Regions from separate parts of the Pseudoalteromonas sp. M8 genome, predicted to be linked through region 1. Evidence: predicted binding sites of a transcription regulator. Region 1 holds the regulator's gene; the other holds the start of a gene.
What was found. Region 1 encodes FliA, which starts transcription of late flagellar genes. Its sites were predicted from a motif close to CTAAAGNTNNNNNNNNNNNNGCCGATA; they were not measured.

Region 1 (7,020 bases):
CGTCATCGGTGATATCGCCGTCATCTGCAGTTGACACCGTTTCAGGTTTAGCCGCTGGTGCGACAGCAGGCGCATTACCAGAGCCGTGTAACTCATCTAATAGATTTTCAAATTCTTCTTCTGTTATCTCATCAATGCTAGAGCCGCTATCATCGCCTGAATCTGCGTCCGCATCGAATAGAATATCATCCGCACTTAAATCTGGTACAACAGATTCAGGCTCTGAAACAGGTTCCTCAATCACTTCTCTGACTTCGTCTTCAGATGCTGGTTGGCTGAGTTTATGGAGGGTTTCAAGCAACACAGGATCGGCAGCTTCGGGTTCCTCTCGGTTTTGAATACAAGCGAACATTTCGTTGATCGTATCCAAAGATTGCAAAATAACATCCATTAATTCTGACGTTACTTTTCGCTGCCCTTGTCTTAGTACATCAAACACGTTCTCTGCACCGTGACAGGCATCAACCAGTTCGGTCATACCGAGGAAGCCTGCTCCACCTTTAACAGTATGGAAGCCACGGAAAATCGCATTGAGAAGTTCTTTATCTTCGGGATTATTTTCTAGTTCAACAAGCTGTTCAGATAACAGTTCTAATATTTCGCCTGCTTCAACAAGAAAGTCCTGCAAGATATCTTCATCGACTTCAAAGCTCATACACACTCTCCAACTAGAAGCCTAAACTAGATAGCAAGTCATCGACTTCGTCTTGACCAGAAACCACGTCATCTCGCGATTCAGCGTCAATAATTGGACCTTCAGGTCCAGACAATTCATCACTGATAGTCTCAGTTGTTTTTATTTCGTTTTCATTCGCATTTTCTGCAACAGCAGGCGCTTCATCCGAAGTACCAAACACAGTTAGAAGGTGAATGAGACTATCTTCTACTTCTCTCACAAGCTCAATGACTCGACGGATGACCTGCCCAGTCAAATCCTGATAGTCTTGCGCCATCAGCACATTAGTCATTAAGCCTTGTAATTCGTCTGTACGTGTCTTTGAAGTCTGCATAAAGCTGTCGAGATCATGACACAGAGATTTAAACTCACCGAGTTGAATATCTCTGCTCATCAACCGATCCCAAGTGGGCTTTATTTGTGCTAACTCATCCGCAAGATTCTGCGCAAGAGGTAAGCTTTCTTCGACCGCGTCCATCGTTTTATTAGCAGCGCTTTCTGTCATTTCCATAACATAATTAAGACGCTGCTTGGCGTCAGGTATAGCCTCTGTCGTGAGATCTGAGAGTCGAGTATCCAGCTCAAAGTTCTTCAAGGACTCGTGTAATTGGCGAGTTAGCTTTCCAACTTCTGCAAATAACTCCGATTGCTCTTTGTTAGCAGCTTCTAAAATCAGCTGGTCAGCTTTTTCTTGTTCACCTTGCTCTAGTAGCTCAACAAGTTGCTTGGCTTGTTCAAGTGTAATTTGCGGCGCAGCATTTACAGACATAGGCCATATCCCCTTGCTGTTTAGCCTAGTCGCTCAAATACTTTTTCAAGCTTAGTCTTGAGCGTACCTGCAGTAAACGGTTTAACAATATATCCGTTCACCCCAGCTTGCGCTGCTGCAACAATTTGTTCTTTTTTCGCTTCTGCGGTAACCATCAACACTGGAATGTGCTTAAGCTTTTCATCTGCGCGTATTGCACGAAGCAGATCAATACCTTGCATGCCCGGCATGTTCCAATCAGTTACTACAAAGTCAAACTCCTGATTTTGTAGCATCGGAAGTGCTGTACTACCATCATCAGCTTCTTGAACATTGGTAAAGCCTAAATCTCTTAATAGGTTTTTGATTATTCTTCTCATAGTAGAGAAATCATCAACCACGAGAATCTTCATGTTCTTATCCAAAACTTCCTCCAGTGAGGTTCGAACCCAACTATTTTATGTACTCTAATTTATCCAGTCATTGATTTTAGCTTTGAGCTTTATCATTGCCTGACCGTGAATTTGGCTTACTCGAGATTCACTGACATCAAGGATGGCACCAATCTCTTTTAAATTCATTTCGTCGTTATAGTAAAGTGACAACACCAGAGCATCCCTTTCGGGTAGTGCTTTGATAGCATTTACTAAAGACTCGTTAAAACGTTCATTTTTAACGTTATTAAACGGTTTGTCTAGCGCAAAATCGCTGTTTGCTGGGGTTATCACATCTTCATCAACCCCTAGATCCTCAATGCCGATGACTTTACTTGCATTTACATCATGTAAAATATGATGGTACTCATCTAAAGATATATCAAGTTTTTCAGCGATTTCAGTGTCTTTTGGTTCGCGGCCAAGGAGAGATTCGAGCTCAGATATCGCTTCGGCTACCATTCTGCTGTTTTTATGTACGGACCGAGGGGCCCAATCTCCGCGACGGATTTCATCTAGCATTGCACCTCGGATGCGTATCCCCGCAAAGGTCTCGAAACTAGCACCTTTAGTAGCATCGAAATTTTTAGATGCTTCAATCAATCCAATCATACCTGATTGAATTAGATCGTCGAGCTGCACACTTGCCGGAAGCCGAGCGATCAGGTGACATGCCACTTTTTTGACAAGTGGAGCATGCCTCTCGACCACTTTATGGATATGGTCAGAAGTTTGATATCCCGCAGCTCTGTTGACCGGAGAAGCCATAATCACCCGTTTACAAGTTGTTCAATGAAAAATTCTAGATGACCGGAAGGTTGATGAGGAATTGGCCATTTAACTGCCTTGGCAGCAAGTCCTTTAATTGCAACTGCTGCTGGAGAGCTCGGAAATAAATCCACGATTGCTCTTTGTCTACGAGAGGACTTACGCATGTTTTCGTCAAATGGTACTGTGGCCACTAATTCCAATGCTACATCAAGAAAACGGTCTGTAACTTTTGAAAGTTTAGCAAATAATTCTTGCCCTTCACGCATACTGCGGACCATATTGGCAACTATTTTAAAACGATAAACGCCATGCTCTCTGCTTAAAACTTTGATCAACGCATAAGCATCCGTAATAGAAGTCGGTTCATCACACACAACAACCATCACATCTTGTGCAGCTCGAGAGAAGCTCAGAACCATATCTGAGATACCAGCTGCGGTATCAACAATTAAAACATCAAATTGAGTGTTAAGCTCGCTAAATGCGCGAATAAGTCCAGCATGCTCTGCGGGAGTCAACTCCACCATGCTTTGAGAACCCGAAGTAGCTGGCACAATTTTGATACCAGCGGGACCTTCTACGAGAATCTCATCTAGTTCACATTCACCCGACAACACATGTGAAAGGTTCTTTTCTACTCGGAGCCCTAACATCACATCACAGTTTGCCAAGCCCAAGTCCGCATCTAAAACGAGAACTCGCTGTCCTTGTTGGCCCATAGCGATGGCAGTATTGAGCGAGACATTGGTTTTACCCACCCCACCTTTACCACCGGTCACGGCTATTACTTTTACACCCTGGTTGCTATTTTGACTCATTCTACGCAGGCCACTTGCTTGATCTAAAACTGTGTTAATCATACATTCCTACTGACTCTGACGCTACAGGTACACGTCGAGAGTGCTGTGCTTTTATTCTTTTTAAATACAATTGCTCAGCCTTTTTTACTAGCTTTTGAGCATTTGCTACGCGAATGTCTTCTGGCACTCGCTGACCGTTGGTAAGATACCCTATTGGCAAGCGATTTTGAATCGCTATGCTAATTATCTCACCCAAACTTAGACTTTCATCAAGTTTTGTGAAAATACAGCCACTTAAATTTACTTTTTTGAAGTGTCTTACTGTTTCTTGTAACACATTCATCTGTGCTGTCGCACTCAACACTAAATAGCTACGAATATCTACACTCGCGCTACGCATAAGTGTATTTAACTGTTCAGTTAAGCGCAAATCTCTTTGACTCATTCCCGCCGTATCTATTAATACTAGACGCTTATTGCGTAAATGATAAAGCACTTCTGCAAGTTCATTTGCATCTTTAACTTGTTTAACCGGACAACCGATGATTCTACCATAGGTAGCTAGTTGCTCGTAAGCGCCAATTCTATAGGTATCGGTGGTTATTAGCGCCACTTTATCTGCACCGTATTTTTGTGCGCCTAATGCCGCTAATTTTGCAACCGTTGTGGTTTTGCCAACACCTGTTGGACCAACCATTGCAAATACGCCACCTTGACGAAGAATATCATTGTTGGTGGTGTGCATTTGGTTAATTACCATATTCAACAGCGCGTCCCAAGCTTCTTTACGAGACACATCATCAGGGATAAAACATGCCATTTGCTCTGCAACGTCTTTGTCTATGCCCATTCCTTCCAGACGATCTACAAGGCACGCACGGGTTGGATCGCGACGAGCCATTTCTTGTTTCATTAGACCAGATACTTGATGTTCAAGTAATTGACGAATAGCGTTCATTTCTTCGCGCATTGCACTCATTTCGTCAGGCTTGGCATTTAACTCAGGTAAATCATCACCAAAACCGTTGTCTAATTCATCAGACTCGCTCCACTGCTGTGGTTGCTCAAATCCATCATCATCAAAGTCAAAAGATTGGCGACGAGCTTGCTGTGGCTTCGCTTGGTACGCCGGCGCAGCAGTTTGTGTTTTACGTTGGCTGCTTAACATTTGCTCTGTATCAATCCCCGACTGGGAGAACATAGAAGCAAGTTCTGGTGAGCGAGGACGCGGCGCTTGACGCTCTAGCAATGCCGCTAAGCTATCGGCAACTTGCGCTTGTTTTGCTGGCTGTGCTTGGCGAGGCTCTGGACGGACAAAGCGGGTCGGAGCCTCGTTTGAGGCAGTCGCACGGGCAGCTGGAGCTTGCTTAACAGGTGCAGCAGCACGGTCATTATCAACTGCTGCGACGATTTCAACACCATCTGCTAACTTTTTGTTAGACATGATGACAGCATCAGCACCAAGCTCTTCTTTTACTTCATTTAAAGCCGTACGCATATCTTTTGCGAAGAAACGTTTAATTTTCATGTTACAGCCCCTTTATCCTCTATTGTCCAACCGAGCTCACTATCTTAATTTGTCTTTCTTCCGGCACTTCTTGATATGACATCACTCGAAGACCTGGAATTGTATGTTTAACAAATCGAGACAGTACACTTCTTAACATACCTGAGGTTAATAAGATGGACGGCTCCCCTAGCATTTCTTGGTTGTGATGTGCTTCTCTTAATGATTCTTGAAGCCTCTCAGCCAAGCCAGGTTCAATACCTGCCCCCTCATCACCTGCGTTCTGAAGTGACTGATGCAACATCTGTTCCAACTCAGGTGCCAATGTTATGACAGGAATTTCTTCTTCGCTTCCAACGGCATCTTGAACAATCAATCTGCGTAATGAAATTCTTACCGCAGCCGTTAATACATCAGGGTCTTGGCTACGTGGTCCGTACTCAACTAAGGTTTGTACAATCGAGCGCATATCTCGAATTGCAACGCCTTCATTAAGCAGATTTTGTAGTACTTTTACTACGGTAGTGAGTGGTAAAATATCAGGCACTAAGCCTTCAACTAATCTAGGGTGACTTTTCGCAAGCATGTCTAATAGATTTTGAACTTCTTCATGACCAAGCAATAGTGACGCATTATTCGTCAATAATTGACTAATGTGTGTTGCCACCACAGTTGCAGCATCTACTACTGTATAGCCAAGTGAATGCGCTTCATCTTTTTGATCTGGTTTAATCCATACTGCATCTAAGCCAAATGCAGGGTCTTTAGTCTCTATGCCTTTAATCGGCCCAAACACCTGCCCTGGGTTAATTGCGAGCTCATCGCCATGCTTCAACTCACCGGTTCCTGAGCCAACTCCCATTAAAGTAATATTGTATGCATTTGGATCTAATTCTAGGTTATCGCGAATATGTACCGGCGGTACTAAAAAGCCCAGTTCCTGAGATAGCTTTTTACGCACCCCTTTAATACGACTGAGAAGCTCCCCGCCTTGGGCTTGGTCAACTAGAGGGATTAGGCGATAACCTACCTCTAAACCAATCACATCAACAGGTTGTACATCATCCCAACCAAGCTCTTTTTGATCTTGTTGATGGCCTCCTTTCGCAGCAGGTCCTTTGGCAGCTTGTTCCGCCTTTTCGATTTCCGCCTTTTTCTTTTGCTGACTTGTGTAATAGGCTATATAGCCAAGTAATACACCTAACCCTAAGAAGGCAACATGTGGCATGCCAGGAACGAGTCCCATGGTGATCAAAATACCTGAAGCAATAGCCAGCGATTTTTCATTACCCAGTTGGTTTTTAAACTGATCGCCCATGTTGTGCGATTCATTTTGACGCGTTACGACAATTGCAGTACCAATTGAGAGTAAAAGAGAAGGAATTTGCGCGACCAGACCGTCACCAATCGTCAGCATGGTATAAACTTCCATCGCGTGACCAAAGCTTAAATCATGCTGGATCATCCCAACGAAAAGGCCACCTATTATATTAATAGCAAGGATCACGATACCTGCGATAGCATCACCTTTAACAAATTTACTTGCACCGTCCATTGAACCGTAAAAATCGGCTTCTCGAGTCACTTCTTCACGACGGGATCTAGCGTCATCTGCAGAGATAAAACCGGCATTTAAATCCGCATCAATGGCCATTTGCTTACCCGGCATAGCATCGAGGGTGAAACGCGCAGACACCTCAGAAATACGACCTGCACCTTTGGTAATTACAACAAAGTTAATAATAATAAGGATAAGGAATACAACTAAACCGACAGCGTAGTTACCACCAATAACAACGCTACCAAAGGCTTCGATCACCTTACCTGCCGCATCACCACCATTATGACCTTCAAGTAATACGACTCGAGTACTCGCTACGTTTAATGCCAATCGCATGATAGTCGCGATCAGTAGTACCGCCGGAAACATACCAAATTCGAGTGGCTTCAAGGTATAAACAGTCACCAATAGCACCACAAGTGCCAATGCAATGTTGAAGGAAAATAGAATATCAAGCAAAAAAGGAGGTAGCGGCAGAATAACCATGCCAAGTGCTGCAAGCACCAACAATGGAGTACCCACA
Region 2 (7,020 bases), 1.9 Mb from region 1:
GCCCCATAAGCGCAACACCTGCCGCAGAGCCAATAGAAAGTAAACTTCCCCCTACCCCAGCCGTAAGCGTGATCAACAACCAATGGCCATGTGACATTTCAGGTTGCATCGACAGCACGGCAAACATCACTGGAATGTTATCGATGACCGCAGAAATAATGCCTAAGAATACGTTGGCATAGGTTGCAGACCATTCACCGTATAATATCTCTGACATTAAACTTAAATAACCGAGAAACCCAAGACCACCAACACACATAACGATGCCGTAGAAGAATAATAAGGTATCCCACTCAGCGCGTGAAACTTTGCTAAACACATCGAATGGCACAACACTTCCTAACTTCTCGAGACGCTCTTGATCCCCTTCTCTCTCGGCCATCGCTCGCTTTCTTGCTAATGACCCAGGCAATGTCATTCTTAGGAAGTAACCAAAAAACTGTAGGTAGCCCAAGCCCATCATCATGCCAAGAACCGGTGGTAAATGCAGCAAGCTGTGTGAAAGCACAGCGGTTGCGACAGTCAGTAGGAACAAAGTTAAAATTCTCAAAGCGCCGCGTTTAAGCTCTACTCTTTCGTAAACTGCACTGGGCTTTCTATCCGCCACAAAATAACTCATTACGAGTGCTGGTACGATGTAATTGACCAGTGAAGGAACAAATAGCGCTAAAAATTCGCTGAAATGTACCATACCAGCTTGCCATACCATCAAAGTGGTAATGTCACCAAAGGGGCTGAATGCACCGCCTGCATTGGCTGCTATCACAATATTGATACAGCTTAAATTGATAAACTCTTTGTCACCTTCAGCCACCTTCATCACCACAGCACACATCAGTAAGGCTGTGGTTAGGTTATCTGCAATTGGAGAGATAAAAAAGGATAAAAACCCAGTGATCCAAAAGAGATTCTTATAGCTAAAACCCTTTTGGATCATCCACGCTCGTAGCGCATCAAAAAGGCGGCGTTCCTCTAGTGCGTTGATATAAGTCATCGCAACCAGCAAGAACAACATCAGCTCCGCAAATTCTAACAAATTGTGCCGAAATGCATGCTCGGTAACATCGGGTTGCCCCTGATTGACGTAATACGCCCCAATCATGAGCCAAATGACGCCTGCCGCCACGAGCACTGGCTTTGATTTTCGCATATGGAGTTTTTCTTCGAGCATTACAAGTGCGTATGCTAAAACGAAGACAACAATACAAACCAAGCCGAGTGTCGAGCTGGTAAGATCTAAAGTGCCTTGAGCCGCCAAGGCTGGTGATGGGATCACGGATATGACCCATGCGCAACAGAATAGCAGTAGTCCATTGATTTTCATTTTTTTGCCTATCGATGAGTGCAGAGGGATGGCATTTCAGCCAAACTCACTTTAGCATAGATAAAAAATAATCAGCATTGGACTGAAGTCTAAGGCAGACTGTTTACAATATTACAAACAGGCCCATACATCAGCAGTAGGTATTTATGCTTCAACTTTCGCAGCAACAACAAATTAAATTACAGCAAAAATTGAGCAACGAAGGCTTTGCACGGATTGAAAATATTCTAGACGATACAAACGCTCAACAACTACATGAGTGCCTCTGTAACCTAGACTACCAACTCGCACTTTTTCATAACGGGGCAGCAAAATCAGTCAAAGACAGTGATATTCTTGCCTTAACACCGCAAGAGCAGCAAGCCTTGCTCGAAGATATACATAGCTATGCATCACGTGGCGTTGGTTTTATGTATGGCCGCCACTCCATAGAATCGACGAGCCCTGACGCGCTGAAAAAGCTCTACAATAACCTCAATAGTAGCGCTGTACAGTCCTGCTTTTCCGCGATATCTGGACAGAACATTATCCGTACCTCTGCCCAAGCAACACGATTTATTGGTGGTCAGTATTTAACGCGACATAATGACATTGTTGAAGCTGAGGGCCGGGTTTATGCCTATGTACTTAGCCTAAGCAAAAGTTGGCACCCTGACTGGGGCGGGCTACTGCAGTTTTTTGAACGTGATGGCACACCCACTAAAAGTTATGCACCTAAGTTCAATTCACTGGTGGTTTTTGATGTAAGTAAAATTCATTCTGTGACTTACGTCGCGCCATTTACAAAAGCGCCGCGACTTTCTGTGACTGGGTGGTTTAGAACAATAGACACGTAAGCTCAACACGTACCTATTGTTCTAGATGTCTATGTTATTAATATTTTTCGCTTATCTTTTCAATGGTTAAGATCAGCGCAAGGCCTGCAATGGCAAGCGCAATACATGCCAACGTATTCGGGTCTTGACCATACAGCGTACTGTATTGTGCTGGCAAAATATTGGCCTGACTCAATGGCTTTTCTATACCACTGGAATTCACGTAAGTCGTAAGCACTTGTTTCCAAGGCCACAATAAATTAAGCGAGCCAAGTAAAAAGCCAGCTAGTAGCGAAAACGTTACTTGCTGATAGTGCGCCAATAGCCAGCTGAGTAGACGCGAAAACGACATTAACCCCACAATACAACCTAGTAAGAATAGACTCACTAAGCCAAATTCAAGCTGGTTCACCGCACTGAGTACATGGCCATACATACCCAATAACAGTAGAATAAAGCTCCCTGAGATCCCAGGTAAGATCATCGCGCAAATGGCAATAGCACCTGAGATAAAAAACATCCAATGAGATGCTTGTGCTTCAGCTGGTGAAAGGGAAGTAATAGCAAAGGCCACGACAGCACCAACTGCGCAGGCGATAATATTTTGGCCGTTCCAATGAGAGACCTGTTTTGCAACATAAATAAAAGAAGCGACGATAAGACCAAAGAAAAATGACCATACCAGTGTTTGGTGTGCTTCCAATAAATAAGTGATCACCTTCGCCAAAGACGCTGCACTGATGAGCAAACCAGAAAATACCGCCAGTAAAAAGCTACCATCAATGTACTGCCACGTTGCTTTTAGGCCGTCACGACGCAATGTGCTCAAAGCCTGTAAGTTCACACTTTTGATGGCATTTAAAAAACGTGCATAGATACCGGTAATAAAAGCGATAGTACCGCCAGAAACGCCAGGGACAACATCCGCAGCCCCCATTCCGGCCCCTTTTAAAAACATAAAGAGATAGTCTCGCTTGCTATCTTTATACTGCACAAATTTCTCCTTTCATTTCCACTGCCGAGCAGTTTAACTTAAAACGCTAAAAAATAGCGACAGCTAAAGCTTTCACTTAACTGGTCGATAACCAATTATGATATTTTACGCGCTTGTACCATGATCATCAGAACGCTTTTATTACTTGTTACCGCTTTACCCGCGACGACTTTTGCAGCAGAACATATTGACGCAGCACCACTTGGTTCTCTTTATCAGCAAGACGCTAATCGCTTCTACGAGCCATCGCAACTGATGAAACTGGAAAGCGAAAACGAAAGCTTTTATGTATTTCATCAAGAATATATGGCAGCTGCTCGTGAAGGCATCGTGATCTTATTACCAGACATGCAAACTCCACCGCTCAATAACAGCGGCATAAGCTTTCTTGCAAAGCGCTTAAGCGATGATGGCTACGACACCTATACCCTTACTCCGCCGGACCTTTCTTATGCACCGAGTCTGCTAGAGCAAGACATCGCGCTCCCCGATGCTGAAAAACCGGCTCAGCAAACGCTTGCACCCATTTCAGAATCTAATCTCGACGAATATAAAATGGCCCTGATCAGCCGCTTTGAGGTGCTTTACAACACCCTGTCCATGACTCAAACAGAAAAGTTGGTGGTTGTCGCATTTGGTAATAGCGCAGGTTTATTCGGTGAGCACTTAGCTACCCTGCCCAATCTACGTATCGATGCCTTTGCCGTTGTTAGCCCACAACTGCCTAATGCAACGCGGCAAAAGCACTTAGCATCCAACCTTTCTCTGATAAGCCCTGCTTTACTGGATGTTTACTACAGTTTTGACAATCCTATTGTGGTCGACAATACGCCGGACAGAGCGCGCTGGGCGAGAAAAAACAGTAAATTTGATTATCGCCAACGGGAGCTTTTTGGAGAAAAAACCGATCCGCTCCAACATCAAAGGCTCAGAAAGGAGTTACTCGGCTTTTTACGCGTCTTATAGTGTTTCAAGTTAGCTCTTTTTTAAATATTCATAGGCAGACTGAATATCTTGGCTTTTACGCTTTGCAACTTCCATCATATGCTTAGGTAATCCCTGAGACACCAATTTGTCAGGGTGATGCTGCGACATCAGTTTGCGGTAAGCTTTTTTGATATCACGCTCATTTGCCTCTTCACTCAATCCCAGTACAGCCAAAGCTTTAGCACGGCTTAAGCCATTATCTTGTGATGCTGGTTGACGGCCGCCATGTTGCTGGTATTGATGTTGCGATCTCCCCGACGCCTGTGAGCGGCGAAACTCAAATTCTGCTTGGTAGCGTTTTAGCAGGAATAAAAAGTGTGTTTCTGCAAAGCCTAAATACTTGCTCACCTGTTTAAGTAAGGCCTTCTCCGCATCAGACACATGACCATCACAAAATGCCATTTGAATTTGAATCTCTAAAAACAGCTGCCTCAAGTCATAGCGTCTGGCAAAAGCTTCTTTAAAATCGGTAACCGCTTCTTTTATCGAAAAGTCACTGCTTTTTCCCGCAGTAAACGCATGTTGTGCTTCTTTTCGCTCTTCACCCTGCAAGCCCATTTCGCTCATAAATGCAGACGCAGCTTGAATGTGGATTTCGCTGACTCGACCATTAGACTTCGCAATATGTCCCATCACAGAAAAACAGCTGGAAAAGAACAAGGCTTGGCGCTCATGCAGATCTTCACCTTTCATGAAACCTTGAAAGCCACCGACTTTATCAAAATCCTGACGCAAACTTTTATCAAATAAATGGCCGAGATAAAACCCTAAAATAGCGCCTAACCAACGACCAAATAAAAAGCCGAAAATTGTGCCTAATAATTTACCCCACATCGCTATACCCTAACTTTTCGTTGATCATTTTTAGTCGCTCTGGCGTGCCGATGTCGTCCCATGCGCCCAAATACAGTTCAGTAGAAACTTTATGCTGCTCAAGCCCACTGCGCAGCAACGGCCCTAGTTTTATAAAGCCAGTCCCAAGCTCGGTAAAAAAACTTTGGTGATATTTGCCAATACCAGACAAGGTATACTTTTGCTGATTGAGCGGTTGATGGGCAAGGCAAAAATCACCTTCAGGATTATGTTCGGGATTTTCTACCAACACAATGTGCGCCTCGCAATGGCCCTCTGCTGTGCTGCCGAGCTGTAACTGCATTAGGCTGCTGACATCATAGTCCGTAAAAATATCGCCATTGAGTACAATAAAGCTGTCATCCTGTTCACATAACATCGGCAGTGCTTGAATGATTCCACCTGCGGTTTCTAATCCACCCTCAGGTTCATCACTGTACTCAATATTGACACCGAAGTGACTACCATTGCCGAAATAGTCTTTTATCACCTGACCTTGCCATGCAAGATTTATCACGATATCGCAGATCCCAGCCGCTTTTAAACGCTCGATATGATGCTCAAGTAGTGGTTTTCCTGCGACGTTAAGCATAGGTTTTGGTTGGTTCGCGGTCAGTGGCATCATGCGTTTACCACGACCGGCAGATAAAATTATCGCTTTCATTGTTGCTTCTATTTTGTGCCTAATTTGGCCTGCGCTTGAGGCATTATGTCATTCTCTAGCCAGCTTGCAAGCCACTGAAATTCTTTATACTTATTCGCTACTTCAACGAGGTAGCGTAACGTTGGCAAAATATTTTCTAAGTACCCGCCTTTGCCGTCTCGCTGCAATAGGCGAGTAAAAATCCCGGCAGCTTTAAGGTGCCTTTGCATCCCCGTTAAGTCAAAGTAATGTTGATAGGTGCTAAAATCCATGCCGCCTAATAAATTTGCCGCTTTTAAACAATCAAAACTATGTTGCTGAAGCTCGGTAAACTCATGTACATCAAGACGAGTATAACAATCCCGCAACAGAGAAACCGCATCATAAGTGACAGGTCCTTGTACCGCATCCTGATAATCAATGAGATACCACTGAGACTGATGACATATCAGGTTGCGGCTATGAAAATCTCGATGCATCGTGGCCTGCGGCTGACGAGTCATCGCATCAACGAGTTTCAACTTCACATTATGCCATTGCACTTGTTGATATTCGGTGGGTGTTAAACCAAGCCATTTTGTTACAAGCCACTCGTAAAAGATATTAAGTTCCATATCAACGAACTCAGCATCATAGGGCTTCATCCATTCACTCTTTGGTGTTTTGGCTATTTCTGGAATAAGCGCTATCAACGCACGATAATCCTCTAGCCGAGAAGGCAATGCTAACCTATCGGCCAAATGCTCAGAGCCTAAATCTTGTAACAGTAACAGCCCTTGTTCTTCATTACTCGCAAGAATTTCTGGCACATTAAGGTCTTGCTCTGCAAACACCGTATTTAAACCAATAAAAGGGGCATTATCGAGTTTATCGACCGGTGTCTCCATTAAGATCCACGACATCGTTTGTTGTTTGACGCGATAATAACGCCGGAAACTGGCATCCGAGGTGATAGCCTCACACGTAAAATCGTCGCTATGTATTGCTTGCTGTATAAACTCGACGCGCTGGTTTTGACTATTCATGGATTAACTATTACACCTTCTACTTGTAAATATTTAAATGCTACTGTATTTCCGACAGTTTTCATTTATCATGATGAGCTTATTATTAAATGCTCAGCTAATAGGTTATTAAATGCGCAAAATTTGGGGCTTGGCTGTATTATCCGCGATTCATTCTACAGCTTTTGCTAATACGAACATTGTCGCCGCACAATGTAAAGACTATATGCAGCCAGAAAACTGGAAGCCGTTAGCCTCGCTGCCCAAACATGCCATTGATATCGTTGCCGATGACTTAGAACTACAAGGTACTGATAGTGCTGAGTTTTCGGGTAATGTGGTGATTAACACTGAAACCATGAGCTTAGAAGCTAGACGTGCGCTAATCGATAAAAAAGAAG

Region 2: GSF13_RS20520 (DUF3530 family protein) is a predicted target of FliA. The motif match lies at 3,197-3,223, and genes of this name have one in related genera.

Annotation. Positions count from the first base shown of each region.
Region 1 is NZ_CP047240.1:1,605,177-1,612,196, reverse strand. Features, by position in the region: gene GSF13_RS11905 (chemotaxis protein CheA) at 1-655, opposite strand, end outside; gene GSF13_RS11900 (protein phosphatase CheZ) at 669-1,445, opposite strand; gene cheY (chemotaxis response regulator CheY) at 1,466-1,849, opposite strand; gene GSF13_RS11890 (RNA polymerase sigma factor FliA) at 1,892-2,626, opposite strand; gene GSF13_RS11885 (MinD/ParA family protein) at 2,629-3,489, opposite strand; gene flhF (flagellar biosynthesis protein FlhF) at 3,482-4,957, opposite strand; gene flhA (flagellar biosynthesis protein FlhA) at 4,977-7,020, opposite strand, start outside.
Region 2 is NZ_CP047240.1:3,486,999-3,494,018, forward strand. Features, by position in the region: gene nhaD (sodium:proton antiporter NhaD) at 1-1,324, opposite strand, end outside; gene GSF13_RS20510 (2OG-Fe(II) oxygenase family protein) at 1,471-2,160, shown strand; gene GSF13_RS20515 (DUF368 domain-containing protein) at 2,198-3,133, opposite strand; gene GSF13_RS20520 (DUF3530 family protein) at 3,254-4,099, shown strand; gene djlA (co-chaperone DjlA) at 4,109-4,954, opposite strand; gene murU (N-acetylmuramate alpha-1-phosphate uridylyltransferase MurU) at 4,944-5,636, opposite strand; gene GSF13_RS20535 (phosphotransferase) at 5,645-6,640, opposite strand; gene lptD (LPS assembly protein LptD) at 6,753-7,020, shown strand, end outside.